2 regions of the Caballeronia sp. RCC_10 genome follow, and region 2 is predicted to be linked to the other one. Evidence: riboswitches for the same ligand, from Rfam matches in the RefSeq annotation. Region 2 holds a riboswitch; the other holds the start of a gene.
The links. Region 2 has a riboswitch for cobalamin ahead of cobW (cobalamin biosynthesis protein CobW). Riboswitches for the same ligand answer to the same signal wherever they lie in the genome.

Region 1 (19,003 bases), on a different contig from region 2:
GATCGCGCGTTGTTCTGGCAGTTGCGTGGAGGATGAGCGGCGGTGTGGCGGTCAGGCTAGCGCGCGCCGCGTCGAAGTTCGTCGATGACAGGCTCTGTCATCGGCATGGCGTCGCGCTTATGGGCGATCCGACACTCAGCCCAACGGCCAACGCCCAAACGCTAAACCTGCGTCAAACAATACCTCGCGACCGCGTCGAGCACGCCATCGTCCTCGCCGACAGCCGTCGCGCAATGAATGACCACGCCCGGATGGGCCGCGCGGCACGTATCGATCACCTGCGGCAAATCGCGCCGTACATGCCCGCCCTGTCCGAAGAAAACCGGCACGACGGTGATCGCATCGCAGCCATCGGCGGCTTGCGCGGCGACTGCAGCGGGTAAATCCGGCGTCATCAGTTCGAGAAACGCGAGCGCAACCGGATCGCCGCGCAACGAACGCAGCTTTGCAGCGAGACGTTCGAACGGCTCGGCCCAGCGCGGATCGCGTGCGCCGTGGCCGAACAGGATGATGCCGTGCTTGCCCATCACGCTCTCCCGAGAGGACTCAGTGCCGTTCCACCCACTTCAGGCCCAGCAAGCCGATCGCCAGATAGGCGAGGGCGGGCGCCGCCGCCGTGATGGGTGCAGGCCACGTATTCAACGTGCCGATGTGCGAGAACAGCGTGTTGAACAACTGGAAGCTCATGCCGATCATGATGCCGCCGAACACCTTCACGCCGACCACCCCGGCGCGCGTATGCAAGTATGCAAACGGCAGCGACAGCACCAGCATCACCAGCACCGCGAACGGATACAGAATCTTGCGCCAGAACGCGATCTGATACCGCTGCGTGTCCTGATGATTCTCCGTCAAGTGCTGGATATAGCGGAACAGATTGAACATCGACATCCGGTCGGGCGACACCAGCAACACCGACAGAATCTGCGGCGTCAGCTCGGAGCGCAGCGAGTATTCGGGCAGCGCCGTCTCCTTCGCGCGATACACCGGATTGAGCGTATCGCCCGGATCGACGGCTTGCGGCTGCGCGTCGATCAGTTGCGTTTCCGTGACGCCAGTCAGCTTCCAGTGGCCGGGCGGCTGAAACACGCCGCTCCTGGCGACGCGCACGTTCGACAGCCGGAACTTCGAATCGAATTCATAGATGCGCACGTTGGCGATCGTCGTATCGGGATTGAGCGTGCCCACGTTGACGAAGCGCGTGACCTGTTCGCCGTTTTCCTTCGCGTTGAGCGTGTCCTTCACCCACACGCCCGACTGAAAGTTCGACGACACCGATGACCCCAGCGCCTCCAGCCGCACGCGCTCGGACAACTGGTCCGAATACGGGCCGATCACTTCGCCGATCAGATACGTCACGAGCACGAGCGGCACGCCGATCTTCAACAGCGAGCGCAACGCGGTGCCCGTCGATAGCCCCGACACGCGGAAGATGGTGAACTCGGACGCCGCCGCCATCTGCGCGAACACGTAGATAGCGGAAATGAGCGCCGCGACAGGAATGATTTCGTAGAAGCGCGACGGCGTCTGCAACGCGACGCGCAGCACCGCGAGCGTGAACTTGTAGTTGCCGTGTCCGACCGTGTTCAACTCATTGATCAGGTCGAAAAAGAAGAACAGGCCCGAGAACGCAAACAGGATGAAGATGAACGCGAGATAAATCTGGCGCGCGAAGTAACGTTCGTAGATGCGCATTGCTTACGCTCCCTTCGAGCGCGTGAACATCGCGCGTGTGAAGAGCGGCCGGTTGCGCACCCGCAGCCAGAAGATGAACGCGACGACCGCGCTCACCAGAATATGCAGCCCCGCGATGCCCACGCCGAACGAGAGCTTCCCTTGCTCGATCCACGACTGCACCACGTTCAGCAGATTCGAGTACGTCAGATAGATCAGCACGGCCATCACGAGATTGATGGTCCGGCTTCGGCGAGGGTTCTGATAAGACAGCGGAATGGCAAGCAGCATCAGATTGACGGCGATGAGCGGCAAGCCCAGCCGCCACGCGAACTCAGCGAGGTTCTGTTGGGTCGGATCGGCGAGCAGATCGGGCGTGGAGATGCCCGTCGTCGATGGCGTGTTGACCACTTGATGATTCATGATCTTCACGCCGTAACGCGCGAATTCCATGATCCGGAAGTTGGGCTGGCCGGGCTCGCCATCGTAACGGCGGCCGTTTTCCAGCACGATGAAGCGGTCGCCGTCCGCGCGCGTTTCGGTGTGGCCGTTCTTCGAGACGATCACGTTGACCTTGCCGCCTTCGGTGCTCGTCACGAACACGTTTTCGACATGCCCCTGATCCGGCGACATCTTCTCGATGAAGAACACGCGATGGCTCGACGGCGATTCGCGGAACTGCCCCGGCGCGAGCAACGAGACTTCATCGCGCTGCTGAAAGCGCGCCTTGATGAGCTTGCTTTGCTGGTTCGACCACGGCCAGCCGACGAACGCGAAGAAGATGATGAGGATGATGATCGGCGTGGAAAACGTGGCGATCGGCTTGATGAGCTGCGTCTGGCTGACGCCCGAGGCGAGCCATACGACCATCTCCGAATCGCGATACCACCGCGTGAGCACGAAGAGGATCGAGACGAAGAGCGTCACGATCAGCATGACGGCGAGATAGCCGATGACCGTGAGCCCGATCAGCACGACGACGTCGCGCGGGTCGACCTGGCCTGACGCCGCGAAGCCGACAATGCGGATCATCATCGTCGTGAGCATGATCGTGAGCAGCACCATGAACACGGCGCCGGCCGTGTACGCGAGTTCGCGCTGCAGGGAGCGTTCGAAGATCATTGAATTTTGCTTGAGGCCGGCGGCGGCAGCGTGGCTATTCGTTCTACAGACGCGAGGGTCGACGCTTCGTTCCCTTGCGCCGTGAGCCTGTGACCGCCGCGGTGAAAATAGCGGATAATTGCGGCTTTCATCCTTCAGCCCAGATTTTACCGAGGATAAGCGCGATGGACTTTAGCATAAAAGCCTGTGATTGGAGCAAAGGCGAGGCAAATGGTTTCCTGACGGGGAAAGCCGATGTGGTCGTGCTCGGCGTGTTCGAAGCACAGACACTTACAGGCGCCGCCCGCGTCATGGATGTCGCGACGAAAGGGCTGATTTCGCGCGTCGTCAAGGCGGGCGACATGAGCGGCCGCGCCGGCACGACGCTGATGATCCCCGAAGTGACGGGCATCGGCGCGGCGCGTGTGCTGCTCGTCGGCCTCGGCAAGCAGGACGCCTTCAATCAGAAAGCGTATGGCGAAGCCGTGCGCGCGGCATGGCGCGTGATTCTCGGCACGAAGATCGGGCAAGTCACCTTCACGCTCGCTCAACTGCCGATTCTCGAACGCACCGGCGACTGGGGCGTGCGCGCGGCCATCCTCGCGCTGCGCGAACTGACCTACAAGTTCTCGCAGATGAAGAGCAAGCCGGAAAACGGCGAGCGCTCGCTCAGAAAGATCGTCTTCAGCATCGATACCGCCGAAGAGAAAGCGGCGCGTGTCGCGGCCAAGCAAGGCGTCGCGATCGCGAACGGCATGGACCTCACGCGCGATCTCGGCAATCTGCCGCCCAACGTCTGCACGCCGACCTATCTCGGCCAGACCGCCAAGCAGCTTGGCCGCGACTGGAAGCTCAAGGTCGAAGTGCTCGGGCAGAAGCAGATCGAGGCGCTGAACATGGGTTCGTTCCTGTCGGTCGCGAAGGGATCGGTGCAGCCGCCGCAGTTCATCGTCATGCATTACCAGGGCGCGGGCGAGCCGGTGAAGGCGCGCGGCAAGAATGCGTCGAACGCCTCCAATGCGCCGATCGTGCTCGTCGGCAAGGGCATCACGTTCGATTCCGGCGGCATCTCCATCAAGCCCGGCGAGGCGATGGACGAGATGAAGTACGACATGTGCGGCGCCGGCTCGGTGTTCGGCACGATGCGCGCCGTCGCGGAAATGGGCCTGAAGCTGAACGTGATCGGCGTCGTGCCGACCTGCGAGAACATGCCCGCGGGCAACGCATTGAAGCCCGGCGACATCGTCACGGCCATGAACGGCACGACCATCGAAGTGCTCAACACCGACGCCGAAGGCCGCCTCATTCTTTGCGACGCGCTCACTTACGCCGAACGTTTCAAGCCGGCCGCCGTCGTCGATATCGCGACGTTGACGGGCGCGTGCATCATCGCGCTGGGTCATCACAACACGGGCCTCTTCTCGAAGGACGACGCGCTTGCGGGCGAACTGCTCGACGCATCGCGCGAGGCGGTCGATCCGGCGTGGCGTCTGCCGCTCGACGACGAGTATCAGGAGCAGCTCAAGTCGAACTTCGCGGATGTCGCGAACATCGGCGGGCGTCCGGCGGGCAGCGTGACGGCGGCGTGCTTCCTGTCGCGTTTCGCGCAGAACTATCCGTGGGCGCACCTCGATATCGCCGGGACCGCGTGGAAGAGCGGCGCGGCGAAGGGCGCGACGGGCCGGCCGGTGCCGCTGCTGTCGCAATTCCTGATCGATCGCGCGGGGCAGTGAGCGAAACCGTGACGCGCATCGACTTCCATACGAATGTCGGCGATCCGCTCGCCTATGCGTGCCGCCTCGCGCGCAAGGCGTATGCGAGCGGGCGGGCGCTCGTCGTGCTTGCCGAGCCGCAGCGTCTTGCCGCGTTCGACGAGCAGTTGTGGACGTTCGCGCCGCTCGAGTTCGTGCCGCACTGCATGGCCAAAAGCCCGCTCGCGCAGGAAACCCCGGTGGTGCTGGCATCGGATCTCAACGACGTGCCGCATCACCAGGTGCTCGTCAATCTCGGCGCGCCGGTGCCCGCGCAGTTCGCGCGTTTCGAGCGGCTGATCGAGATCGTCGGCAACGAGGGCGACGATCTCGCTGCCGGGCGCGAGCGCTTTCGCTTCTATCGCGATCGCGGCTACGCCATCGAAACGCACAAGCAAGGCGGCTGAGCGAACAGTGCGTGGCGGTGCGCGTGCGTTAGCATCGGCGCACGGAGACCTCTGACGACCCATACAAGACCATGACCGACACCACGAACACGTCCGATTCCTTCGATCCATCCATTCCCGTTCTCACCGATGTCGTCGTGCCCGGCAAGCCGGAATTCGCGCGAGCGGCGACGGCTGACGAAGCGACGGTCGCCTACGAGGCGGAACTCGTCGCGCAACGCTTGCAGGGGCGTGTCACGCAGTTTCTGAACGGCGATGCGCGCGCGCTGATCGAAGCGCGTTGTCAGGATGTGCTGCGCGCACATTCGGCGAGGCTCGTGCAGGACATCACGCGCGAAGTGGCTGTTGCGCTGGAAGCGCATATGCGCGAATGGGTGAGCGTCGCGGTGGAAGAGGAGTTGCGGCGGCAGCGGGAGGCTTGAGCGGGATCGGGTTCAAAAGACAAAGGGGCGCATGTGCGCCCCTTTGTCATTGCGTGCTACGGATTGCGACGTCGATCAGCCCGTCACCGCCCCGCGATTCGCCGGCAACGCCAGCGTGGCGTACTTCGCCAGCACGCCACGCGTATAACGCGGGGCCGGCTTCTTCCACGCTGCACGCCGACGCGCGATCTCCGCGTCATCCACGTTCAGTTGCAGCAGCAGCTTGTGGGCATCGATGGTGATCGAATCGCCCTCTTGCACGAGGCCGATGGTCCCGCCCGCGAACGCTTCCGGCGCGACGTGGCCGACCACCATGCCCCACGTGCCGCCCGAGAAGCGCCCATCGGTGATGAGACCGACCGATTCGCCCAGCCCCTTGCCAATAATCGCCGATGTCGGCGCGAGCATCTCCGGCATGCCGGGGCCGCCTTGCGGGCCGAGATAGCGCAGCACGACGACATCGCCGGCCTTGATCTTGTCCGCGAGAATGGCCTCCATCGCGGTCTGCTCGTCGTCGAACACGCGCGCCGGGCCGGTGATGACCGGGTTCTTCAAGCCGGTGATCTTCGCGACCGCGCCGTCTTCCGCGAGATTGCCGCGCAAAATCGCGAGGTGGCCCTGCTTGTAGAGCGCCTGCTCGATCGGAAAGATGACCTTCTGATCCACGCGCGGCTTGCCCGGCACGTCCTTCAGTTCCTCCGCGAGCGTGCGGCCGGTGATCGTGATGCAATCGCCGTGCAAAAGGCCTGCATCGAGCAAGATTCTCAGCACTTGCGGGATGCCTCCCGCCTTGTGCAGATCGGTGGCGACGTACTGGCCCGACGGCTTCAGGTCGCAGATGACCGGCACTTTCTTGCGCATGCGCTCGAAGTCGTCGATGGTCCACTCGACTTCCGCCGCGTGCGCGATCGCCAGATAATGCAGCACCGCGTTGGTCGAACCGCCCGTCGCCATGATCAGCGCGACCGCGTTCTCGATCGACTCCTTCGTGATGATGTCGCGCGGCTTCAGGTCCTTCTTGACCGCTTCGACCAGCACGCGCGCCGATTCAGCCGCCGAGTCGACTTTCTCGTCGTCGGGGTTCGCCATCGTCGACGAATACATCAGCGACATGCCGAGCGCCTCGAACGACGAGCTCATCGTGTTGGCGGTGTACATGCCGCCGCACGATCCTGTCGACGGACACGCGTTCTTCTCGACGCCCTTGAAGTCCTCTTCCGACATGCGGCCAGCCGTGAATTCACCGACGGCCTCGAACGACGACACGATCGTCAGGTCCTTGCCCTTCCAGTTGCCTGGACGAATGGTGCCGCCATACACGTAGATGCCCGGCACGTTCATGCGCGCAAGGCCGATCATCCCGCCGGGCATGTTCTTGTCGCAGCCGCCGATCACGACCACGCCGTCCATCCACTGGCCCTGCACGGCAGTCTCGATACAGTCCGCGATCACCTCGCGCGACACGAGCGAGTACTTCATGCCTTCGGTGCCCATCGACATGCCGTCGGAGATGGTCGGTGTGCCAAAAATCTGCGGGTTCGCGTCGGACTGCCTGATGGCGGCGATAGCGGCGTCGGCGAGGCGCTGCAAGCCCGCGTTGCACGGCGTGATGGTGGAATGCCCGTTGGCGATGCCGATCATCGGCTTGTCGAAGTCTTCCTCCTTGTAGCCGAGGGCGTAGTACATCGAACGGTTGGGCGAGCGCGCGACGCCCTGGGTGATGTTTTTCGAGCGGCGATTGAACGGCATGATGGGGGCTCCGTGAGAATTTTTGGTCTAGTGGCCCAAGAATGAAGCGTCGGCTTGTGCCTGTCCAATATATTATTCAGGGCTTATTAGGTCGCGAAACATATCAATGGAAGAGCGGAACCCGCCCATCGAGATGCGCTTGCTGCGCTACTTCGTGACGGTCGCCGAAGAAATGCATTTCGGCCGCGCCGCCGCGCGCCTCGCCATGACGCAGCCGCCCCTCTCGCAAGCCATTCGAGCGCTGGAGGACGCGCTCGGCGTGGCGCTGTTCGCGCGGACGAAGCGCACGGTCGAACTGACGGCGGTCGGCAAGGACTTGCTGCCCGAAGTGCGCCGGCTGCTCGCTTCCGCCGACGCGCTGCGTCCGCTCGCGCAATCGCTCGCACGCGGCGAGGCGGGCGTGCTGTCGCTCGCGTTCGTGTCGACAGCTGATTACGGTTTGCTGCCCGCGCTGCTGCGCGATTTCGGCGCGCGCTATGCCGGCGTGCGGCTGCAACTGACGGAAGCAACGAGCGACGTGCAGATCGAAGAACTCGTCGCGGGCCGCATCGATGCGGGCCTCGTCATTCCGCCGCTGCCGCCCCGGCACGCGATGTCGCTGTCGTATCTGCCGATCGCACGCGAACCGCTCGTCGTCGCGATGTCGGCGGAAGCGGCCGCGCAGTTGCAGCAAGGCGCGGCGGAATGGGCCGACACGCCCGTCGATCTGCGCGATCTGGCTGCCGCACCGCTCGTCGTGTTTCCGAGGCGTCTCGCGCCGGGCTTGTATGACATCATCATGGGTTGCTACGCCGCGGCGGGGCTGACGCCGCGCATCGGGCAGGAGGCGATTCAGATGCAGACCATCGTGAGCCTCGTGTCGGCGGGCATGGGCGTCGCGCTCGTGCCGCAGTCGCTGCGGCATCTGCGACGCACGGGCGTGGTGTATCGTCCGTTGCGGCCGGTGGCGGATGCGCCCGTTGTCGAAACGGGGCTCGTGTGGCGCGCGGCGGAGGTGAGCCCGGTGCTTGCCGGGTTCATCGAGATCGTGCGCGCGCGGGCCGCAGCCGTCTCTGCTTTATGATTCGTGCCTGACTTCCCGCTTTGCTTTGACTTTCTTACGATGCTTATACATCCCAATTTCGATCCCGTAGCCATTCATCTCGGACCGCTTGCCGTGCGCTGGTACGGGCTCATGTATCTGGTGGCGTTCATTTCGGCCATCGTCATTGGCCGGCTGCGGCTGAAGCTGCCGTTCGTCGCCAACCAGGGCTGGACCGCGAAGGACATCGACGACATGCTGTTCTACGGCGTGCTCGGCACCATTCTCGGCGGGCGCCTCGGCTACGTGGTGTTCTATAAGGCGAGCTACTACCTGTCGCATCCGCTCGATATCTTCAAGGTATGGGAAGGCGGGATGTCGTTTCACGGCGGCTTTCTCGGCGTGACGCTCGCGATGGTGCTCTTCGCGCATCAGCGCAAGCGCACGTGGCTGCAGGTGACGGATTTCGTCGCGCCGATGGTGCCGCTCGGTCTGGCAGCGGGGCGGCTCGGCAACTTCATCAACGGTGAGCTGTGGGGCCGCGTGACGGACCCGGCTGCGCCGTGGGCCATGCTCTTCCAGCATTCGTCGAACGATGACGCCGTCTGGCTCGCCAAGAATCCGCAACTGGATGCGCCATGGCATCTGAGCGAAGTCTTCCAGCGGTATCAGATGCTGCCGCGCCATCCGTCGCAGTTGTACGAGATCGCGCTCGAAGGCATCGTGCTGTTCATCCTGATCTGGACGTTCTCGCGCAAGCCGCGTCCGATGGGTGCAGTCTCGGCGCTGTTCCTGATCGGCTACGGGCTCGCGCGCTTCACGGTGGAATTCGCACGCGAACCCGACGATTACCTCGGCCTGCTCGCGCTCAATCTTTCGATGGGCCAATGGCTTTCGCTGCCGATGGTCATCGCGGGCATCGTCCTGATGGTGTGGGCGTACAAGCGGCATCGGCGCGTGCCGGCCAACGCCGCCTGAACCAACGGCGTTTAACGCCCCATCTGCACGGAGCCGGATACGTCGACGGTGACCATCGTCGTGCCGGCTTCGAGCGCCATCGGCGCGGCCATCTTTGCATCGGCGTTCATGCCGCGCGCCTGCATCATCATCACCGGACGCGGCGCCACGCCGCTCTGGCCGACGTTCACTTCCCGGATCGTGAAGCTGCTATAGCCGAACGCCTGCGCTGCGGCCTGTGCCTGCTTGCGGAACGAATCGATGGCCTGCGTCGAGAGCTTCTGCGCAGCGGCGCGCTGGGCTTCCGGCGACAGCGAGAACGTGACGTTGCCGACCTGCATCGACGAACTCATCTTGCCCGCGAGCTTCGAGGCCGCCGCGAAGTCATGCGATTCGAGCACGACTTCCGTGCGTCCGCGCCACGCGGATATCTTGCCGTCGCGATCCGTCGACGGATACACGCTGAACGCGCCGCTCTTCGCGGTGACGCCTTCGACGCCCTTCGCTTCGCGCAAGGCGGCCTCGGCACGCTGATTCAGCGTGGTCGTCAGCGATGAAGGATCGGCGGCTTCCTGCTCGTAGAAGAGCATAATGGTGACGACATCCTGCGGCACTTGCGTGCTGGCCTGAGCCGACAGCGAGAGCACGCCCGAAGGCTGCGGATTGGCGATGACCGTCTGCGCAGCGGCAGTGGCCGAGAAGGTGAGCGCGGCGCTCGACATCGCGAGAGCGAGTGCGGCGGCGATTTTCTTGTTCATCATCGAAGGACTCCGGCCTGTAACGTCGCGCGTTTCGCGACGGCTCTTAGGCGGTCCATTCGCGCCCTTAGTTCCGGTCTCCGGCGAGCCGTTCGGTAATAAAGCGCCACTGCGCTTCGGTGACGGGCGTGATGGACAACCGGTTGCCGCGCGCCAGCACTTGCATGTCCGAAAGCGCATCGTGCGCGCGCAATTCGGCAAGCGCAATGAGCGGCGTTTTCCTGACGAAGCTCACGTCGACGAGCAGCCAGCGCGGCGTTTCCTGCGTGGACTTGGGATCGAAGTAGGGGCTCTTGGAATCGAACTGCGTGGGATCGGGATAGGCCGTCGAAGCAACCTTCGCGATGCCCGCGATACCCGGCTCCGGACAGCTCGAATGATAGAAGAGCACGCCGTCGCCAATTTGCATCTGGTCGCGCATGAAGTTGCGCGCCTGATAGTTGCGCACGCCGGTCCACGGCAGGGTTTTCTTCGGCGCGTGCGCGAGATGATCGATGCTCGCTTCGTCCGGTTCGGACTTCATCAGCCAGTAGCGCATGAGGAGAGCGGGAAGAATCGGCGATGCAAATGAAAACGGCATCGGATAAACCGATGCCGTTTGGATAAGGTCCCCGCCTCAGCCGCTAGGCCGGCATCCTGAACCTGGGTTCAAGATTGGTCGCGGTAAGCAACACTTCGGGTACATCAGACTAGTGACGCGCGCGCCCGTGTTACAAGGTTCCGCAACCGTGCCAATGTGACATTGGTTCAAGGAATATATGACCTTGGCGCACCAGGCAGGGAAACCTCACTCTACACCAATCATTTGCCTTGTGCAGCCCCTGCGCCGTGATCGCGCAGTATCTTTTTTTGATTGACACCGCGAGGCTGATTAGATCAGCGCATCATGCAAACGGCTTGCACTCACTGCACTTCATATTGTGCGATGACCGCGCCGAGCTGCTGGTTCATCGAGTGCACCGTGCGGCGGATTTCTTCGGCCGGGAAGGCTTCGCCGTGACGCACGCTTTCCTGCAGCCGAAGCAATTCGGACGCCAGCGACAGCGCGGCCATCACCGCGATGCGATCCGTGCCGCGCACGCTGCTTGCATTGCGGATCTTGTTCATTTCGGCGTCGACGCGGGCGACTGCTTCGCGCAACGCGGCTTCCGTTTGCGGCGAGCACGCAAGGCGATACGGCTGCCCGAGAATGGATACTTCGATTTGCGTGGTCGTCATGCCTTCTCTCCGTGATGATGTTCGCCGTGCATCTCTTCAGCATGCGCATGTTCGGGCTGCGCGTCGCGCGATGCCTGCGATTCGGCGTTGAGAAGGTCGAGCTGATTGTCGCTTTCGGCGTGATGCGTTTTGCCACGCGGCAGCTTCTCGAGGATTGCGTTGAGGCGCACCTGTGCGTCGTCGATCTTCGCGGAGAGCGAGTCGCGCTCGGCTTGCAATGCGTCGCGCTCGCTTCGCACCTGCACGAGCTCGGCCTGAACGCCCGCGTAATCGGCGCGCAATTGTTCGATTTGCGCTTCGAGCGCGAGACGCGCCTGATGGTGGCGCTCGCTGATCTGGATCAGCCGGCCGATGTTTCCTGACAGTGATTCGAGTTCGTTGAGCATGTGCTGCGTCCTCTAAAGACCTGGCATTTTAGCGCGGTTCAAAGCAGCTTCCGATAATTGTCTCGTTTCGAGACGTAACAACCCCGGAACATGCGCGCATCGCGATGCATTTGTGTGTGGAAAGAGCGAGCGTGCGTGTTGATTGCAGGGTGCCGGGCACGGCGCGCGTTCTTGACGGCCCCGATGCCCGCTCCTACACTTGCCGCACTTTTGGTGCTCGCGTCCGCTTCTCTCGCGGATGCAGTCAAACGGGAAACAGGGAGCGAAGTCCACGGCACATGACCGGGACGCGCCAACCTGTGCTGCCCCCGCAACGGTAAGCGACCGCAACGCAAGTTGCAAGTCGTCCCTCGCGCGTTTCTCGCATCGCATCGCACGGTCACTCGCCATGCGGCACGCCCTGCAAGAAACATGTCGACGCCACTGCGCGCCATGCGCGGGAAGGCGGGACGAAGCGTCGCCAGCCCGGATACCGGCCAATCGTCCAGCGCGTCCATGTCATCGGCATAGCGGCGCGCGCGTCGCGCACAGACCTCGCGGGGAGCGGGGCACGCGCCAGCCCCGAACTGGATTCTCAAGCATGGTTTCATCTCCGTCCGGCATGAAGCGTCGCGCCGTTTGCGTGGCATCGTGCGCGGCGTTCAGCGCGCTACTCGTGCAATCTGCTCATGCCGATACCGCCGCGCAAACGCTCGCGCCCGTCGTCGTCACGGCGACGCGCACCGCGCAACCGCTCGCCGATTCGCTCCCGCAAACGTCGCTCTTCGACGAGCAGGACATCGCCGACACCAACGCTCGCGACGTGCTCGGCCTGATCGCGCTCGCGCCCGGCGTACAGGTCACACGAAACGGCGGGCCGGGCGCGAACTCGGGCGTGTACATACGCGGCGCGGCGTCGTCGCAATCGCTCGTGCTGATCGATGGCGTGCGTGTCGAATCGGTATCGCTCGGCGCGGCGCAGCTGTCGCAAATGATGCTCGATCAGACCGGCCGCGTGGAAGTGGTGAACGGCAATGTATCGGCGTTGTATGGATCGAATGCGATCGGCGGCGTCGTGCAAATTTTCACGAAAGAGGGCGATGCCCACCCGCCGCGCTTTCACTTCGAAGCCGAGTACGGCAGCTATCACACGCAGCGTCAATCGGCGGGCGTCGACGGCGCGCTGGATGCCGAGGGCCGCACCACCTTCAGCCTGAACGTGTCCCGCGAAAAGACCGACGGCTTCTCGTCGATCGATCCGGCGCTCGCGCCCGGTGCGAATCCGAACGCGAACGGTTATTTGAACGAAAGCGTCGCCGCGACGCTGCGCCACAAGTTCACCGACAAGTGGGATGCGGGCGTGCGCTTCCTGCAATCGAACGGCGTCGACAGCTTCGACGATGCATACGGCACCCCTGCCGACATCAACAAGACGCACGACCGCGTGCGTTCGGCTTCGGTGTTCGCGAACGGCAGGCTCACCGATCGCTGGACCACGCACTTCACCATCGCGCAGGGGCAGGACCGCGCGAACATCGAGCAGAACGGCGTGTACACGAGCCGATTCAACTCGGAGAATCATCAGTACCTCTGGCAAAACGACTTCAGGCTCACCGATGCCCACAAGCTGCTGTTCGGCTATGAGCATCTCGATCAGTCGCTCGATTCGGATCAACTGAGCGCGCCCGACCGTCACGTCAATTCGGTGTTCGCGGGCTACGTGGGGCGCTTCGGTCGGAGCGAAGTGCAGGCGAACGTGCGGCACGACCAGTACTCCGACTTCGGCGGCGCGAACAGCTACTATCTCGGCTACGCGTACAAGTTCGACGCTCACTGGCGGGCGAGCGCGAGCTATGCGGCGTCGTTCCGCGCACCGAGCTTCGACGACCTCTACTATCCGTTCAGCGGCAATGCGTCGATTCAGCCGGAGCGCAGCCATTCGGTCGAGGCCGCGTTGCAATATGCATCGGACGCAGTGGGCGTGCTGCGGGTGACGGCGTTTCAGACGCGCTATTCGAATCTAATCGACTACGTATCGGACGGCAGCGGCTTCTATATCGCGCAGAACGTGGGACGCGCGAAGGTGCAGGGCGTCGAGGGATCGTGGGCGGGGCACGTGGGCGCTACCGATATCCGCGCGGGCGTCACGTTCCAGAATCCCGTCGACGAGACGAATCACGAAGAACTGACGAGGCGTGCGCGGCGCTTTGCATCGCTGTCGGCGCATCGTTCGATCGGACGCTGGCGCGTGGGCGGCGAGTGGATCGTGAGCGGCGCGCGCAGCGATTACGATTCAACGCTCGCGGGCTATGGCGTCGTGAACCTGTCCGCGCGCTATGACATCACGAAGTCGTGGTACGTGAGCGCGCGCATCGACAATCTGTTCGACCGGGACTATGAACTCGCTTATTCGTACAACACGCCGCGGCGCGGTGCGTACATCACGCTCGGATGGAATCCGTCGTGAGCGTGGCGTCGTCGCTGGTGAACGATGAACGCTAGCCGCGCCGTCTTGATCTGGCTCGCGCTCGGCGCGATGGCGCTCGCCGCGCTCGCGGCATCGCTTGCGCTCGGCAGCGTCAATCTGCCGATGTCGCGTGCGATCGCCGCGCTGCTGCATGCCCGTTCGGCCACGCCCGATATCGCCGATGACATCGTGCTCACCTTGCGTTTGCCGCGCGCCTTGGCGGGGTTTGCGTCGGGTGCGCTGCTCGCGCTCGCCGGCGCGCTGCTGCAAGTGCTGCTGCGCAATCCGCTCGCGGAGCCGTACGTGCTCGGCGTATCCGGCGGCGCGGCGGCGTTCGCGCTGGCCGCGATGCTAGCGTCGATGCCGTGGTGGGGCGTCGATCTCGCCGCGTGCATCGGCGCGTTCGTGTCGATCGTGCTGGTGCTCGGCCTTGCTCGCAGGCACGTGTGGCATGGGGAGCAGGAGGCATCGCCGAGGCTTTTGCTGACGGGCGTCGTGATCGCGGCGGGATGGGGCGCGCTTATCACGCTGATACTCAGCATCGCGCCGGAGAACCGGCTGCGCGGCATGCTCTTCTGGCTCACCGGCGACCTCAACGGCGCAGCGACTCCCTGGCCCGCGATGATTGCGCTGGGCGTGGCGCTTGCCGTGATCGCGCCCGTCGCGCCGCAGCTGAACGTGCTCTTGCGCGGCGATGCCGCCGCGCGGGCGCTCGGCGTGCCGGTCGAACGGTTGCGCCTGCGCGTCTATCTCGTCGCGTCGCTGGCGGCGGCGGCTGCGGTGACGACGGCGGGGACCATCGGCTTCGTCGGGCTGGTCGTGCCGCATCTGCTGCGGCTCGCCTTCGGCAACGATCAGCGCATGCTCGTGCCGGCCGCGCCGCTCGCGGGCGGGCTCGCCGTGATGAGCGCCGATCTCGCCGCGCGCACGATCATCGCGCCGGGGCAGTTGCCGGTCGGCGTCGTGACGGCGCTCGTCGGCGTGCCGATGTTCCTGTGGATGCTGTTGCGCCGCCCGCGATGAACACACTTCATATCGACACGCTCACGCTGCGCGCCGGCGACCGCACCTTGGTCGATGGCCTGAGCGCGACCATCGCGGCGGGCGAAGTGTGGTGCATCGCCGGGCCGAACGGCGCGGGCAAGACGACGCTCATCGGCGTCCTCGCGGGCCTCGCGAAACCGGCGGCGGGCGTCGTATCGCTCGATGGCCGCGCGCTCGCGCAATGGCGCGCGGCGGACCTTGCCCGCCGGCGCGCGCTGATGCCGCAGAGCACGCACGACGCCTTCAGCGCGACCGTGCTCGACACCGTGCTGCTCAACCGCTTCCCTTATCTCACCGGCTGGGGCTGGGAAAGCGACGACGACCGCGCCGCCGCGCACGCCGCGCTCGATGCGCTGGGCCTTGCCGCGTTCGCAACCCGCGACGTGCTGACGCTCTCGGGCGGCGAACGGCAACGCGTGGCGCTTGCCGCCGTGCTGTGCCAGAACGCGCCGCTGCTCTTGCTCGACGAACCGCTCGCGCATCTCGACCTGCATCATCAGATCGACTGCCTGAATGCGCTCGTGAAAGCGGCACGCGATGAACGCCGCGCGGTCGTGCTCTCGTGTCACGACCTGAACCTCGCTCGCCGCTTTGCCACGCATGCGTTATTGCTCGACGGCCAAGGCGGCGCGCAGGGCGGCCTCGTCGCCGATGTGCTCACGGCCGAGCGTGCGAGCGCCGCGTTCGGTTATCCGCTCGCGCTCATCCGCGATGGCGAGCATGAAGCGCTCGTGCCTCGCTTCCCCTCATGACCAAGGAATCGCCCATGTCCATTCCGATGCCTCGCGCGCTCGATCGCGCCATCGAACCCGAACTGCGCCGCATCATCGACATGAAGACGAAGCCGCCGGGCAGCCTCGGGCGGCTTGAACCGCTCGCGCTGCAAATGGGCCTGATACAGCGCACGACGAAGCCGCGCATCGACCGTCCCGCGATGATCGTGTTCGCGGGCGATCACGGCATCGCCGCTGAAGGCGTGAGTCCGTATCCGCAGGAAGTGACGGCGCAGATGGTCGCGAATTTTCTGAGCGGAGGCGCGGCGATCAACGCGTTGTCGCGTTCCGTCGGCATGGCGCTCGAAATCGTCGATGCGGGCGTCGCGACGCCGATACCCATCGATCACGGTTACGAGCGTTTGTCGCTCGGCCTCGGCACGCGCAACTTCGCGCATGAAGCGGCGATGTCGCGCGACACGGCGCTCGAAGCCATCGCGCGGGGCGCGGCGCGCGTGCGGCATCACGCGTCGCTCGGCACGAACGTGATCGGCTTCGGCGAGATGGGGATCGCGAATACATCGGCGGCGGCGTGCCTGATGAGCCGCCTGTGCGCATTGCCGATCGACGAATGTGTCGGACGCGGCACCGGCCTCGACGATCGCGGGCTCGCGCACAAGCGCGACGTGCTGGCCCGCGCGCTCGCGACGCATGCGTCGGGCGGCGATGCGATCGATACGCTCGCCACGTTCGGCGGCTTCGAGATCGCGATGATGACGGGCGCGTACCTCGCCGCAGCCGAGGCGCGCATGACGGTGCTCGTCGATGGCTTCATCGCGAGTTCGGCGTTGCTGGTCGCATCGAAGATCGCGCCGGACGTGCTCGATTACTGCGTGTTCGCGCATGCGTCGAACGAAGCGGGGCATCGGCGCATGCTGGCGCACTTCGACGCCGCGCCGCTGCTGCAACTCGACTTGCGTCTTGGCGAAGGCACGGGCGCGGCGCTCGCGTTGCCGCTTTTGCGCGCGGCCGTCGCGTTCGTCGACGAGATGGCGAGCTTCGATTCGGCGGGCGTATCGAACAAGCAAGACGCGCAGCCATGAGCCGTCCGCTCGACGAGCTGCGTTACTTCTTCACCGCGCTCGGCTACTTCACGCGCGTGCCGGTGCCGCGCTGGGTCGGCTTCGAGCGCGAGTATCTGAACGCGGCGGCGCGCTACTTTCCGCTCGTCGGCGCGATGGTCGGCGGGGTCGCGGCGCTCGTCTACCTCGCGGCGCTATGCGTGTTTCCGGCGGGCGTGGCCGTCTTGCTGTCGATGACCGCGACGCTCGTGCTGACCGGCGCGTTCCACGAAGACGGCCTCGCCGATTGCGCCGATGCCTTCGGCGGCGGCTATACGCGCGACGACGTGCTGCGCATCATGCACGATTCGCGCATCGGCGCATTCGGGGCGATTGCGCTCGTGATCGCGCTGGCGCTCAAGTGGCAGACGCTGGCCGCGTTGCCGCCGATGCGCGCCGCAATGCTGATGATCGCCGCGCACGCCGCGAGCCGCGCGTTCGCGATCAGCTATCTCGTCACGCTCGATTACGTGCGCGCCGAAGGCAAGGCGAAGCCGGTCGCGCAGCGCATGAGCGTCATGTCGCTCGCGCTTGCACTGGCGTTCGGCTTGCCGTGGCTTCTATGGATGGGCTGGCGCTTCGCCTGCGTGACGCTTGTCGTGCTTGCGTCGCTGCGTTTCATCGCGGGGCGCTACTTCGTGCGGCGCATCGGCGGTTATACGGGCGATTGCCTCGGCTGCGCGCAGCAGGTGTTCGAGCTTGCGATCTATCTCACCGGACTGGCATGGATCTCGTACTGATACGTCATCCCGCTGTCGCAATTGATGCGGGCGTGTGCTACGGCCAGACCGATGCGCCGCTTGTTCGCGATGCGCGCGAATCGGCGCGTGACGTGCTCGCGAGGATGCGTGCGCTGCACGTGCCCGATTGCGTCGACGGATGGCATTCGAGTCCTTTGCGCCGCTGTGCATCGCTCGCGGATGCGCTCGGGACTGCTCGCATCGATGCGCGGCTTTCCGAGATGCACTTCGGCGCGTGGGAAGGCTGCGCGTGGGATGACATCGATCGCGCGCTGATCGATGCGTGGGCCGTTGACATCGAGCACGCGCGTCCGCATGGCGGCGAGAGTCTCGCTCAGTTCAGCGCCCGCGTGTTCGCCTGGTTCGACGAGGCATCCGCCGATGCTTCGTCCGCGATGCATGTCGTCGCGCACGCCGGCGTGATGCGGGTGCTGGCGGCGCGTCTGCTTCGGCTCGACTATGCGAGCGTGTTGCAGTGGGCAATCGATTTCGAAGGGATCGTCTGGCTTCGTCGGGCGGGTGAGCGATGGGTCGTCGTGCGGTGGAACGCGTAAGTCGCGCTTATCGCTTCGCCCGCGCCACATCCAGATCGCGACATAACTCGGCCGCTCCGATCGCGATGCGCGGCGTCGGCCGGTTGATGACATCGCCATCGATGCCGAACAGATTGCCGCGCGCGACCGCGGTCATCGATGTCCATCGCTTCCACCGGTCGAGCGCCGGCAGCGCGCGATCCGGCTTCGTTGCGCCGGGCGTCGCGGTCACGATCGCTTCGGGATTGGCCGCGAGCACGGCTTCCGTCGATATCGTCGGCACGCGCGGCGCTTCGGCTGCGAACACGTTCACGCCGCCGCACACGCCGATGACTTCGCTGAACACGTTGTCGCGATTGAGCGTCATCAGCGGATCGTCCCAGACCTGATAGAACACGCGCACCGGCGGCAACGCGGCGTACTTGCCGCGCAGTTGCGCGATATCGCGCGTGAATGCCGTCGATGCCGCGCGCGCACGCTCCTGCGTGCCGAGCAACCCGCCGAATTTGTCGATGCTCGCGGCGATATCCTCGAGACGCTTCGGCTCGCTGTAATAGAGCGGAATGCCGAGCGCCTTCAGGCGATCCATCTGACGCGCGGCGTTGCCGTGCCGCCATACGACGATCAGGTCCGGATGCAGCGCGACGATGCGTTCGAGATCGAGCGCCTTGTTGTCGCCGACACGCGGTATCGCTTGCGCTTCGTTCGGGTAATCGCTGTAACTCACCGTACCGACGATGCGCCCGCCGCCGCCCGCCGCGAACAGCAACTCGGTGAGGTGCGGCGCGAGGCTTACGACCCGCGTCGCCGGGGCGGGCAGCGTGACGGGCGCGCCGGTGTCGTCGGTGACGGTGATCGCGGCGCGGGCGTGCATCGCGATGAACAGGGCGAAGAGCGCGACCAACCTCATGCGCCGATCTCCGCGAGTGCGCGTTCGAGCCGCGCCCAGTCGCCTTCGCTTC
Region 2 (13,124 bases):
AGTCGATGTTCGCCGGGTAGATGAAAGAAAACGCGGTATCGCGTGCGATGGCGATCCGCATGCCATCGAGCAGGCGGGGCGGTGCATCGAGCGTCGCATCTTCGAACTCGACGTGCGGCGGCAGGTCGCCAAGCGAGGTTGTTGCGATGGCATCGGCGGCGCGATCGAGGCGTGCATCGAGGCTCGCGATTTCCTGCGCTTGCGTCAGGCCGAGATGACGCTCGGGCAACGCGATATCGTCCGCGTTGGACAGATGCCCGCAGTAGTGCAATCCATCGGGAATGGCTTCGGCAAGCATCTGTGCATGACGCGCCGATGCCACGCGATTGGCGAGCACGCCATAGAACGGCACGTCCGTGCGATAACGCGCCAGCCCGAACGCCACCGCGCCGAACGTTTGTGCCATGCCATGCGCGCCGATCACGGCGAGTACGGGCACGTTGAACGCGGCGGCCAGATCGGCGCTGCTGGGCGTGCCATCGAACAAACCCATCACGCCTTCAATCAGAATGAGATCGGCTTCACGCGCTGCTTCCGCAAGCATCGCGCGGCAGGCATCGAGGCCGACCATCGACAGGTGCAGCGAATAGACGGGCCAGCCGCATGCCCGTTCGAGAATCATCGGATCGAGAAAATCCGGGCCGGTCTTGAAGACGCGCACGCGCCGGCCTTGCCGCGCATGATGGCGCGCAAGCGCGGCCGTCACCGTGGTCTTGCCTTGATGCGAGGCGCTCGCACCGATGAAGAGTGCAGGGCAGCGCGGCATCAGAATTCGACGCCGCGTTGCGCCTTGACGCCTTGCTCGCGATAAGGATGCTTCACGAGCCGCATCTCGGTGACGAGATCGGCGATGTCGACGAGCGCATCGGGCGCGTGACGGCCCGTCACGACGACATGCAGCATCGCGGGCCGCGCCTTCAGGACATCGAGCACTTCATCGAGTGGCAGATACTCGTATTTGAGCACGGTATTGAGTTCATCGAGCACGACCATCTGATACTCGCCGCTCTCGATCATGCGGCGCGCTTCATCCCAGCCTTTGCGCGCGGTCGCCATATCGGCTTCGCGGTTCTGCGTGTTCCACGTATAGCCATCGCCCATCGTGACGAAATCGCAATTCGCCATTGCGGCGAGGAAATCGCGCTCGGACGTATGCAACGCGCCCTTGATGAATTGCACGACGCCGAGCTTCATGCCGTGGCCGAGCACGCGCACCGCCATGCCGAATGCGGCTGTGGTCTTGCCCTTCCCATTGCCGGTATTCACGATCAACAAACCCTTCTCGTGATCGGCGGCGGCCTGCTTCTTTTCGTGGCCTTCCTTGCGACGCTGCGTCATGCGCAGATGCGATTCGGTATCGGTTTTCATGGGACTTTCGTATCTGATGGCGCGTTCTTCATTGCAATGGCGACAGTCACATCGCCGACGATGGTCTTCCCAAGCACGAGGCGTCCGCCGTGGCTTGCCAGTATCGCGCAAGGCTCGCACACGCCATCGACGTTCATGTGCTTGCCGGCATAAGGCGAATAGCTTGCTGGCGCTTCGGCAATCTCTTCCGTTCGGAAGAATTGCAAAGCCAGATCGTGTTGCTCACAAAACGCAAGCAAGCCTGCTTCATTCTCTTTAGCGGCAATGCTGGCGACCAGCGCAATATCCTCGAACAGAAAGGCGGTTGCGCCAAGCGCCGCGCGCACGGCGTGCTCTATGGCGTCCGCGCTTGCGCCTCGCCTGCAACCGATGCCGACGGCAAGATGGCGCCGATTCGCGCTAATGGTCATCATCGAAATGGAAAGGCAGCTTGCGCCGTGCATGCGTCCCTCGCGGATGCGCGGCGTTCGGCGAAGCGCGTCACATGCAATCACGCAATGCGCTTCGTTCCCTGCGCTGGCCGGTATCCGGGCTTGCGACCTCATCGTGCGGCCTTCCCGCTTTCGGCAGTGGCATTCGAGCACGATGCGCGGCATTGCACGATGACGATGCCGCCGGTCGCATACCGTTGCGGGGACAGCACAGGCTGGCGCGTGGTTCGTCTGACGAGCACGGCTTCCTGTTTCCCGTTTAACTGCGCGTTGCGTTGGAACGCGCGAGCACCAGTCGCGGGCCAAAGATACCATAGGCGCTTCTTCGAAGCGCGTGTTTCCTTGACGCTCGTGCCCGCTACGCCTAGACTTTCACGCAGTTTTGGTGCTCGTGCGCGAGCTTCTTTCGCGCACAGTTAAACGGGAAGCAGGGAGCGCCTGGCCATGCATGATCATGGCTTGCGTCAACCTGCGCTGCCCCCGCAACGGTAAGCGACTGGCGGTATCGATTGACGATGCCGCGCATTGCGCCACACGCCACTGCCATCGGCAGGAAGGCGGTGCAATGAAGCCGCAAGCCCGGATACCGGCCAGACTTTCGCAAGGACCCATGCCGCGGGGATGCGGCCCGGTCCATGATCACAGAGCCGTGCGCATTCCCGTTCGACATCGCATTCCATGCCTTGAGCGGCACGGCGCACGCACACACGCCACGGAGCAACGATGCAAACCCGCAAGATTCCCGTCACCGTCGTGACCGGCTTTCTCGGCAGCGGCAAGACCACTTTGATGCGCCACATCATGTCGAATGCGCAGGGCTTGCGCCTGGCGGTCATCGTCAACGAGTTCGGCGAACTCGGCATCGACGGCGAGATTCTGAAGGGCTGCGGTATCGGCTGCGATGACGAAGCGGCCTCTGGGGACCGCAATCTCTATGAGCTTGCGAACGGTTGTTTGTGTTGCACGGTGCAGGAAGAGTTCTATCCCGTGATGGAGCAATTGCTCGAACGGCGCGACCGCATCGACCACGTGCTGATCGAAACCTCCGGTCTCGCATTGCCGAAGCCGCTCGTGCAGGCGTTCAACTGGCCGTCCATCAAGAATGCTTTTACCGTGGATGCCGTGATCACGGTCGTCGATGGCCCCGCTGCTGCGAGCGGCCAGTTCGCGTCCAATCCCGCCGCAGTCGATGCACAGCGCAAGGCCGATCCGAACCTCGACCATGAATCGCCGCTGCATGAACTGTTCGAGGATCAGCTTTCATCGGCCGATCTGGTTATCGTCAACAAGACGGACCTGATGGACGGCAATGCATTCGGCCAAGTGGAAGCACTCATACGCCCCGAGATTCCGCCGCAAGTGAAGATCGTGCCTGCGCAGATGGGACGGCTCGATCTGCATGCGTTGCTCGGCTTGCAAGCGGCATCGGAAGAGACAATTCATTTGCGGCACGATCATCACGGTTCCGTGGATGATGAAGGCCACGCCGATCATCATCACGACGCGTTCGATTCGGTCGTCGTTCAGGCGAGCATCGAGTCGCGCGAGCAGGCCATCGCCGCGTTGCAGAGTCTCGTCGAGCATCACACGATCTATCGTGTGAAGGGCTTTGCCGCTCTTCCCGGCGCTGCGATGCGTCTGGTCGTGCAAGGCGTGGGCCGTCGTTTCGATAGTTACTTCGACCGGCGCTGGTCCGAAGGCGAAGCGGCAAGCCGTTTCGTGCTGATCGGAGAAGACCTCGATCGGCCGGCGCTTCAAGCCGCATTCGATGCCGCGCTCGCCGGCGCGCCCGTCCAGGCCTGACACGATGCACTTACTACGCACGACACCTGGCGGTTTCGTCGACGATGCCGCTGGCGTCATACGCATCGAGCAGACGCGTGCGCCGATCGTCGTGCTCAGTTCGGCGGACACGACGCTCGCACTGCTGGCGAGCGTGTTTCCGCGCCTCGAAGCGGGCTTTCCCGAAGTGCGGCTCGCGAATCAGTCGTTCCTGCGTCAGCCCGCATCGGTGGACTTTTATATCGACGATGTCGTGCGTCACGCGAAGGTCGTCATCGTCGACCATCTCGGCGGCGAATCGTATTGGCCGTATGGGATCGAGCGGCTCGTATCGCTTGCGAAGAGCGAGAAGCAAGTGCTCGCGATGTTCTCCGGCGATCTCACCGAAGACCCCAATCTGATCGCCAAGAGCACGGCCGACGCCGCATTCTGCCGCGTCTTGTCGCGTTATCTGCGCGAAGGCGGCGCGCGCAATGCGGAAGCGTTCCTGCGCGCGATCGCTCATCATGCGCTTGGCTTCGGGCGCGAGCCGCAGCCGCCGAGTCCGTTGCCTGCTGTCGCCATCTATCATCCCGAGCACGATATCGCCGTGATCGACGACTGGCGCGCGCGATGGACCGAGGGCGCGCCCGTCGTCGCGGTGCTGTTTTATCGCGCGCATTTGCAAGCTGGCAATACAGCGGTATTCGATGCGCTCATCGAATCGCTCGAGAGGGAAGGCCTCAATCCGCTGCCGATCGCGATTTCATCGCTAAAAGAATGCGTCAGCCGCGAAGTGGTGGCGCGCTTGTGTGCGGAGCATCATGCGTCGCTCGTGTTGAATACGACGGCATTCGCAGCGGGCGTGATCGGCAAGAGCGAAGCATTCGAAGTGGCCGGCGATGCGCCCGTGCTGCAAGTGGTTTTGAGCGGCGGCAATCGCGAAGACTGGCAGAAGGACAATCACGGCCTCAATTCGCGCGATGTCGCGATGCATATCGCGTTGCCCGAAGTCGATGGCCGCATCATCACGCGTGCAGTGAGTTTCAAGGGGCTTGCGTATCACTGTCCGCATACGCAAGTCGACGTCGTACGCTATCAGCCCGATGCCGAGCGCGTGCGCTTCGTCGCGGAACTGAGCCGGCGTTGGTGCGCGCTTCGGCATAAACCGAACGCGGCCAAACGCATCGCGCTGGTGCTCGCGAACTATCCGGCAAGCGAAGGGCGCATTGGCAACGGCGTGGGTCTCGATACGCCGGCGTCCGCGGTCGGCATTCTGTCGATGCTTGCGCGCGAAGGCTATCGCGTCGGCACTATTCCCGAGAATGGCGATGCGCTCATCGCGGCGTTGACGCAAGGCGTGACGAACGATCCGGTCGTGCGCGATCTGCGTCCCGCGCTGCAAAGCCTTTCGCTCGAGGAATATCGTGCTGCGTATGACGCGGTCCCCGCCGATGCGCGCGCGGCACTGGAAGCGACATGGGGCGCACCCGAGCAAGACCCGACGATAAGACGCGGCCGCTTCATGATCGCGGGCTTTCGTTGCGGGGAAATCTTCGTCGGCATTCAGCCTTCGCGTTCGCGTGAACGTAACGACTACGCGAGCTATCACGATGCCGAACTCGTCCCGCCGCATGCTTATCTGGCGTTCTATTTCTGGCTGCGTTCGCGCTTCAATATCGACGCCATCGTGCACGTGGGAAAGCACGGCAATCTCGAATGGCTGCCGGGCAAGAGCGTGGCGTTGTCGGCGTCGTGCTGGCCCGATCTGATTCTCGGCCCGATGCCGCATCTCTATCCGTTCATCGTCAATGATCCGGGCGAGGGCAGTCAGGCGAAGCGGCGCGCGCAGGCGGTCATCATCGATCATCTGATGCCGCCGCTCACGCGCGCTGAGAACTACGGGCCTTTGCAGGACCTCGAACGGCAAGTCGACGAATACTACGAAGCGTTGATGGTCGATGTGCGCCGTGCAAAACTCTTGCGCAAGTCGATACTGCAGAACATCGTCGAACACAGATTGCATGAAGAGCTGGGGCTGGATGCGCCGCGCGACATCGCGGGCGAAGACGCATTGCTCACGCGCGCCGATGCCTACCTATGCGAACTGAAGGAAGCGCAGATACGCGACGGCCTGCATGTGTTCGGCGTATCGCCGGAAGGCGTGCAGCGCCGCGATACCTTGCTTGCATTAGGGCGCTTTCCAGTTGGCGATGGTCAAGGTGCGAACGCGAGCCTCATCACCGCGCTCGCACGCGATCTGCAACTGGGCGATGCCTTCGATCCGCTCGATTCCGACTGGTCCGCATCATGGACGGGCCCGCGCCCTGAAGCATTGCAAGCGGTGAGCAGTGCGCCGTGGCGTCATCATGGCGACACGCGCGAGCGCCTCGAATGTCTTGCGATGCAACTGCTGCAAGACGATGCTCACGCGCCCGGACCACGTACGAAACTCGTGCTTGAACGCCTGAAAAGCGATGTCCTCTCGCGTCTCGATGCCTGCGGACCGCAAGAGCTGATGCAACTCAGGCGCGGTCTCGAAGGACGCTTCGTGCCGCCGGGACCGAGCGGTTCGCCATCACGCGGCAGGCCCGACGTCCTGCCTACCGGTCGCAATTTCTATTCGGTCGATACGCGCGCCTTGCCGACGCAAGCCGCCTGGTCGCTCGGGCTCAAGTCCGCGAACATGCTCGTCGAGCGGCACGTGCAGGACCACGGCGACTATCCGCGTGCGATCGGCTTGTCAGTATGGGGCACGGCGACGATGCGCACAGGAGGTGACGACATCGCTCAGGCATTCGCGCTCATCGGCGTGCGGCCGAAGTGGGCGGCGGGCAGTCATCGCGTGACGGACTTCGAGATCCTGCCCATCTCCATCTTCAATCGTCCGCGCATCGACGTGACCTTGCGGGTATCGGGCTTCTTTCGCGATGCGTTCGCCAATCTCATGCATCTCTTCGACGCGGCGGTGCAGGCCGTTGCCGCACTCGAAGACGAGCCGGACGACGTGAACCCGATTCGCGCACGGATTCTGCGTGAACGCGATGAACTGATCGGCCGTGGTGTCGATGCAACGGAAGCGCGTCGCCGTGCGGGGTGGCGTGTCTTCAGCACGAAGCCCGGTGCATATGGAGCGGGCTTGCAGGAACTGATCGATGCGCGTCAATGGCACACCGACGCCGATCTCTCGGAGGCTTATCAAAGCACGGGCGGTTATGCGTATTCGCAAGGCGGCGACGGCGTCGAAGCGCGCGCGAGCTTCGGCACGCGTCTCTCATCGCTCGATGTGGTGCTGCAAAACCAGGACAATCGCGAACACGACATTCTCGATTCGAACGACTATCACCAGTTTCAGGGCGGCATGGTGGCGGCAGTGCGTTATCTGTCCGGCCTGCAGCCGCAGGCGTACAACGCCGATCACAGCAACCCGGCGGCGCCGCGCGTTCGTACGCTGAACGAAGAAATTGCGCGCGTGGTGCGTGCGCGCGTTGTCAATCCGAAATGGATCGATGGCGTCAAGCGACACGGCTACAAGGGCGCATCGGAACTGGCCGCAACGGTCGATTATCTATTCGGCTACGACGCCACGGCGCGCGTCGTGTCCGATCATCAATATGCGCTCGTCACCGATGCCTATGTGAACGATGCCGGCACGCGCGACTTCATCGCCCGTCACAACCCGCACGCGTTGCAGTCGATCTGCGAGCGTTTGCTCGAAGCGATGGAGCGCGGCTTGTGGCAAGCGCCGGGCGACTATCGCGAGGCGGTGACGCAGCATCTGCTCGATGTCGAGCAGCAACTCGAGAGCCGACAGATTTGAACGAAACCTCTTCATTTCCAGTGTTTCCTTTCACCGCGCTCGTCGGACAGGCGCCGTTGCAGCAGGCTTTGCTGCTCGCGGCCGTCGATCCGTCGCTTGGCGGCGTGCTCGTCAGCGGGCCGCGCGGCACCGCGAAATCAACGGCGGCGCGCGCGCTCGCGGAGCTTCTGCCCGAAGGGCGGCTCGTGACCTTGCCGCTCGGCGCAAGCGAGGAACAGTTGATCGGCACGCTCGATATCCAGACTGCGTTGCGCGACGGCGGCGTGAAGTTCTCGCCGGGCCTTCTGGCGAAGGCGCATCGCGGCGTGCTGTATGTCGACGAAGTGAACCTGTTGCCGAATCCGCTCGTCGATCAGTTGCTCGATGTGGCGGCGAGCGGCGTGAACATCATCGAACGCGACGGCATTTCGCACCGGCATGATGCACGCTTCGTTCTTATCGGGACGATGAACCCGGAAGAAGGCGAACTGCGTCCGCAATTGCTGGACCGCTTCGGGCTCGCGGTGGAACTGGACAATTGTTTCGATGCGAACGTGCGGCAGAGAATCGTCAAGTCGCGTCTTGCATTCGATACGGACCCCGAAGCATTTCGTGTGATCCATGCGGACAATCAGGCTGCGCTCGGCGAACGTATCGATGCTGCCCGCGCCGCGCTGAACGACTACGATTTCGACGATGCCGTTCATGCGCGCGTCAGCGAGCTTTGTATCGCCGCGCAAGTGGATGGCCTTCGCGCGGACCTCGTGATGCTACGCGCGGCGCGTGCGCTCGCGGCGCTCGAAGGCGCGCATCGCGTCGAGACGAAGCATGTCGAGTGCGTGGCCGAAGCCGTGTTGCGTCATCGGCGCCGTGAGCAGGACGCGCCGTCGCAGAGATCGCCGCATGAAATGCCGCCTCGTCAGGCAAACGGCGCGAGCGCACAGGATGGCGAATGGGGCTATGTGCCGCCCGAACCGGTTGGCGCCGCGAAGATCAAGCAAGTCAGGCCGCTCGCCGAAAAAAAAGCCTGAGCCATCGAAGGCTCGACGCCGATGCGCAAGCGCATCGTCTTCGATGGCAGGATGCGCGTTCGCGGGGCCGCTACGCTGCGCACGATGGCGCGGACAGCGCACGCATCGACTGGATGGCGACGCTGCGGGCGAAGCGCGCCGCGCCTTTTCATGCGGCACATATGCGCTTTCGCCGCACCGATGGCGACGCGAGCGCGCTGCATTGCTTCGTGCTCGATTGTTCCGGCTCGATGCTAGGCGGCGAGCGTCTCGCACGCGCCAAAGGCATGTTGATCGCGCTGTTCGACCGCGCTTATCGCGAGCGCGCTGAAGTCGCGCTGGTGTGCTTCGGCGGTGGACGCGCCGAAGTGCGCCGTCAGCCGGGCGCGGCGCATTGGTTCAACGAGCGATGGATTGCGCCGATCGGCGGCGGAGGCGGTACGCCGCTCACGCTCGGCATGGCGAGCGCGGCAACGGTGCTTGCGCGCGCCGCACGGCGCAGGCCCAATCAGCGCCGCTGGCTATGGCTGCTGACCGATGGCCGCGTGAACGAGCGGCCCGCCGCGCCTTCCTTTGCAGATCGCATCATCGTCGTGAATTTCGAGGATGGACTCGTGCGTGTCGGCGGGGCGGAGGCGTTGGCGGTGTCGTGGCGAGCGCAATGCGTATCGGCGGATGCGCTGCTTTAATACCAGCGCGGCGTATAGACCCAGTTGCCGAACGTGCGTGTTCGCGATGAACCGACGATCACCATCGTGCGCATATCGACGAGGCCGCCGTGCAGCTCGCCCAGCGTAACCGTGCGAATCGTTTCGGCGGGACGCCCCACGTCGCGGCCGAGCACGACGGGCGTCGCTGCGTCGCGATACTGCCGCACGATGCTCATCGCGCGATCGAACTGCGAGGGCCGCGCCTTCGATAGCGGGTTGTAGAACGCCATCACGAGATCGGCTTCGCACGCATGTGTGATGCGTTTCTCGATCACGTCCCAAGGCTTCAGGTTGTCCGATAGCGACAGCACGCAGAAGTCGTGGCCGAGCGGTGCGCCCGCGCGTGCGGCCGTCGCTAGGGACGCGGATACGCCCGGTAAAATGATCAGCTTGACCGCGTTCCATTCAGGATGCGCCGCGCGGCCTTCGTCCAATGCTTCGAGCACGGCGGCGGCCATCGCGAATACGCCCGGATCGCCCGATGAAACGACAACCACGTTGCGTCCGGCGCTCGCGAGTTCGAAAGCATGGCGCGCGCGTTGCAACTCTTCGCGGTTGTCGCTCATATGCACGCACTGATCGGCGCGATACGGTCTCGCCATGCGCAGATACGTTTCATAGCCGAGCACGTCCTGCGCGGCGATGAGCGCGGCCTTCGATGCGGGCGTCATCAGATCCGCTTTGCCGGGGCCCAGACCGATTACGGTCAGCGTGCCGCGGGCGCGGCCAATGGTTTGCACATCGACAGGGCCGTCCGCCACGGTAATGCCGATGTCTCGCGAAGGCATCGCGTCGCTGAAACGCAGCGGCACGTTGAGTGCGCTGGCGGCATCGGCGAGGGCATCGCAAGTCATCGCGTGCGTCGGCGCGACGAGTGCTGCGAGCGCAAGCGGCGACAAGCGGTGTGCTTGCAACGCATCACGCACGCGTTCTGCGACTGGACCGCTTACGTCATGCACCCACGCCACCACGCAGCGCGGGTGAATCACGAGCGCGTCGTTGTGTTCATCGATATGTGGCGTGACGCGCACCGCCAGGCGCGCATCCGCATTGCGCGGAAGATCGGCGTGATCGAGCCAGGGTGCATGACCTTCTATGCGCGTCGTTTCGCCCGCGAGCAAGTCTGATACGAAGCGCTTGCCGCGCTCGATATCGGCCAGCGCATATCCTTCCGGCGGCGCAAGCAGGCATGTGCCGAAGCGCAATTCGCCGCTTGTCGTGATCGCAGGTTTTACGTCGAGCGCAGCAGCGATTTCTTTGGCAAGCACGTTGACGCCGCTCATGCCGCCGAGGAGCGGCACTACCGCGCTACCGTCCTGCGCGATGGCCAGCACGGGCGGTTCGGCTTGCTTGTCGCTCAGGCAGGGCGCAAGTGCACGAATCACGATCCCCGCGGCACATAGCGCGACAATCGGCGTGTCGGCTGCATAGAGCGAACGCAGGTGCGCGCCGAAATTCTCGTAAGCGAGATCAGCGTCCACGCGGCCCGCAAGACCATGCACGAGCGATCCGGCATATTGCGCCTGAATGCGCCGGGCAGTGTGCATCGCGCTCTCACCGAGCACGACGATGGCAAGCGTCGAATGCGTCTTCACGCCTGCCATTTTTTCCCCGGCACGACGAGCAGCGAGAAATAAGGCGACGCCATCGGATCGACTTCATCGAGCGGGACGATGCGTTGATTCGCCATCGTCGCGCGTTCGACATAAAGCGCGCGCTTGTCGAGCCCGAGTTCGATCAGGACGCGGCGCACTTTCTCGAAGTTGCGTCCGAGTTTCATGACGACGGCCGCATCCGACGATTCGAGCTTGCGCCGAAGTTCCTCTTCAGGCAGCACGCCCGAAAGGACGCTGAGACTTTGATTGCGATACACGAGCGGCGCGCCCAGCACCGATACGCCGCCGAGCATCGAGCACACGCCGGGGACCACATGCGCGTCGAAGCGTCCGGCCAGGCGGTCGTGCAGATACATGTACGAGCCGTAGAAAAAGGGATCGCCTTCGCAGATTACCGCGACATCGCGCCCCGCTTCGAGATGATCGGCGATGGCGAGCGCGGATTCATCGTAGAACGCGCTGATGATGGTTTCGTAGCAAAGCGGCGGTTCGAGCGCTTCCGTCGTGACCGGATAGACGAGCGGCAGGCGCGTTTGTGTATCGTCGAGATGCGACTCAATGATGCCGAACGCATTGCCTTTCTTTCCCTTCGCGACGAAATAGGCAACGACCGGCGCGGACTTCAGCAGCCGCAGCGCCTTGACCGTGATGAGTTCGGGATCGCCCGGACCGACGCCTAGGCCATATAGCCGTCCGCTCATCATTCGGTCTCCGAAGCAAGTGCGTTCACTGCGGCGGCGGCCATTGCGCTTCCGCCGCGCCGTCCGAGCAAGGCGACGTAAGGCACGCCGCGGCTGTCGGACGCAAGCAGCGCCTTGGATTCCGCCGCGCCGATGAAACCAACCGGAAAGCCCAGAATGAGCGCGGGTTTCGGTGCGCCGTCATCGATCATGTCGAGCAAATGAAAGAGGGCGGTCGGCGCATTGCCGATCGCGACGATCGCGCCTTCCAGATGCGACCGCCATAGCTCGAGCGCGGCGGCGGATCGCGTGTTGTTCATCGCACGGGCGCGTTCGGGCACGGATGGATCGCCAAGCGTGCAGATCACGCGGTTGTCGGCGGGAAGGCGTGCGCGCGTGATGCCTTCCGCGACCATGCGTGCATCGCAGAGAATGGGTGCGCCCGCAGCAAGCGCCGCGCGGCCCGCATCGCCTGCGCCGGGGGAAAAACGCAAGTTATCGACGATATCGGTCATGCCGCACGCATGGATCAAACGCACGGCGAGCTTCTCGATATCGGAAGGAATGGCGCTCAGGTTGGCTTCGGCGCGAATCGTCGCAAACGACTGACGATAGATTTCGGCGCCGTCGCGAATGTAGTCAAGCATCGGCATGGCTCCGGGCAAGCCATGCGGCCGCCTCTTCGATGGAAAGATCGTGCGCGACGCACTGCGCCTGCTGATGCACGTCATAGCGGCCGGTTCCGACCGCGAACAGCGTTACTTCAACCGGATGCGCCGCCGCGCACGAACGATCGCAACCGCTCAAGTGCACGTGTGTATCCGGCGGCAACAGCGGCGCGAGGCGGTGCGCATCGGCTTTGGTGTCGGCGTGGCTTTTCCCGCAGCCGGCCGATCCTGTACATGCGATGAGTCGCGCAAGCGGATGGCGCGGGTCGGTGACGAGGCCGAGCGCATCGACGCGATTGATCACGTATTGCGTGTCCTGCATTGCGACGCCGGGAAGCACTACACTTTGCCACGGCGTGAAAGTGAGCCGCCCCTGCGCATGCGATGACGCAAGATCAGCAAGCGCGTCGAGCGTCGCCGCGTCCAGACGGCCAAGCGGCGGTTGCGCGCCGACGTACCATGCATCGTGTTCGGGCATTGCGTGTGCGCCCAGACGCAGCGACGCATCGGACGGCGCACGTCGCCATGTCGTGCATGCGGCATCGAAGGAAAGCGCATCGAGAAAGCGCGCAACGCCGATGCGTGCAAGCACCTCGCGCATGCGATGTTCTTGCTGCGTAGCCTGTGCCAGAAACGCATGCAGCACTGCAATAACGAAACGCACGGCATCATCGCGTGCAATGCTGCCAAGCGCGGGAGCATGTTCGACGCGATGCGGCATCGACCCTGCAAAACCGAACGCAAAACGCGCGCCGCCATCGAGTGCGGAGAGCCACACATCATGCGTATGGTCGAGCATGGTGAGCGATTCGCCGCCATCCAGTTGAAGCGAAAACTTCGGCGATAACGCGTGCAGCGCGGCATCGTTCTGCATCGCGGCAATGATGCTGGCGGCGAGCGTGCGCGTCGCGTCGTTGGCGAGCGGGCTTAGCATGACGTTGCGGATATCGTCGCCGCCTTCCGCTTGCGGACCGAGGCCGGCGTTCAAGGCGCTATCGATGAGTTCCGCGTGGGCATCGTCGCGGATGCCGCGCAGTTGCAGATTGGCGCGGTTCGTCACGTCGATGACGCCCGAACCGCA

Region 1: linked by a shared signal. The riboswitch ahead of AB6804_RS03710 (TonB-dependent receptor plug domain-containing protein) and the one ahead of cobW (cobalamin biosynthesis protein CobW) in region 2 are both predicted to bind cobalamin.

What each region holds. Positions count from the first base shown of each region.
Region 1 is NZ_JBFUPT010000001.1:774,575-793,577, reverse strand. It holds gene AB6804_RS03785 (TIGR02117 family protein) at 1-36, shown strand, start outside; gene AB6804_RS03780 (sirohydrochlorin chelatase) at 162-527, opposite strand; gene lptG (LPS export ABC transporter permease LptG) at 547-1,695, opposite strand; gene lptF (LPS export ABC transporter permease LptF) at 1,699-2,796, opposite strand; gene AB6804_RS03765 (leucyl aminopeptidase) at 2,961-4,508, shown strand; gene AB6804_RS03760 (DNA polymerase III subunit chi) at 4,517-4,933, shown strand; gene AB6804_RS03755 (DUF2486 family protein) at 5,005-5,355, shown strand; gene ilvD (dihydroxy-acid dehydratase) at 5,431-7,104, opposite strand; gene AB6804_RS03745 (LysR family transcriptional regulator) at 7,211-8,167, shown strand; gene lgt (prolipoprotein diacylglyceryl transferase) at 8,207-9,103, shown strand; gene AB6804_RS03735 (SIMPL domain-containing protein) at 9,115-9,840, opposite strand; gene AB6804_RS03730 (EVE domain-containing protein) at 9,908-10,378, opposite strand; RNA gene ssrS (6S RNA) at 10,445-10,626, opposite strand; gene AB6804_RS03720 (cell division protein ZapA) at 10,744-11,058, opposite strand; gene AB6804_RS03715 (hypothetical protein) at 11,055-11,444, opposite strand; cobalamin riboswitch at 11,639-11,940, shown strand; gene AB6804_RS03710 (TonB-dependent receptor plug domain-containing protein) at 12,025-13,890, shown strand; gene AB6804_RS03705 (FecCD family ABC transporter permease) at 13,915-14,913, shown strand; gene AB6804_RS03700 (ABC transporter ATP-binding protein) at 14,910-15,686, shown strand; gene cobT (nicotinate-nucleotide--dimethylbenzimidazole phosphoribosyltransferase) at 15,701-16,750, shown strand; gene AB6804_RS03690 (adenosylcobinamide-GDP ribazoletransferase) at 16,747-17,508, shown strand; gene cobC (alpha-ribazole phosphatase family protein) at 17,493-18,062, shown strand; gene AB6804_RS03680 (cobalamin-binding protein) at 18,070-18,951, opposite strand; gene cobD (threonine-phosphate decarboxylase CobD) at 18,948-19,003, opposite strand, start outside.
Region 2 is NZ_JBFUPT010000004.1:258,698-271,821, forward strand. It holds gene AB6804_RS10945 (cobyrinate a,c-diamide synthase) at 1-766, opposite strand, end outside; gene cobO (cob(I)yrinic acid a,c-diamide adenosyltransferase) at 766-1,368, opposite strand; gene AB6804_RS10955 (cobalamin biosynthesis protein) at 1,365-1,811, opposite strand; cobalamin riboswitch at 1,869-2,110, opposite strand; cobalamin riboswitch at 2,166-2,409, shown strand; gene cobW (cobalamin biosynthesis protein CobW) at 2,523-3,602, shown strand; gene cobN (cobaltochelatase subunit CobN) at 3,607-7,380, shown strand; gene AB6804_RS10970 (ATP-binding protein) at 7,401-8,390, shown strand; gene AB6804_RS10975 (VWA domain-containing protein) at 8,504-9,058, shown strand; gene cobJ (precorrin-3B C(17)-methyltransferase) at 9,055-10,683, opposite strand; gene AB6804_RS10985 (precorrin-2 C(20)-methyltransferase) at 10,671-11,399, opposite strand; gene AB6804_RS10990 (precorrin-8X methylmutase) at 11,396-12,022, opposite strand; gene cobG (precorrin-3B synthase) at 12,015-13,124, opposite strand, start outside.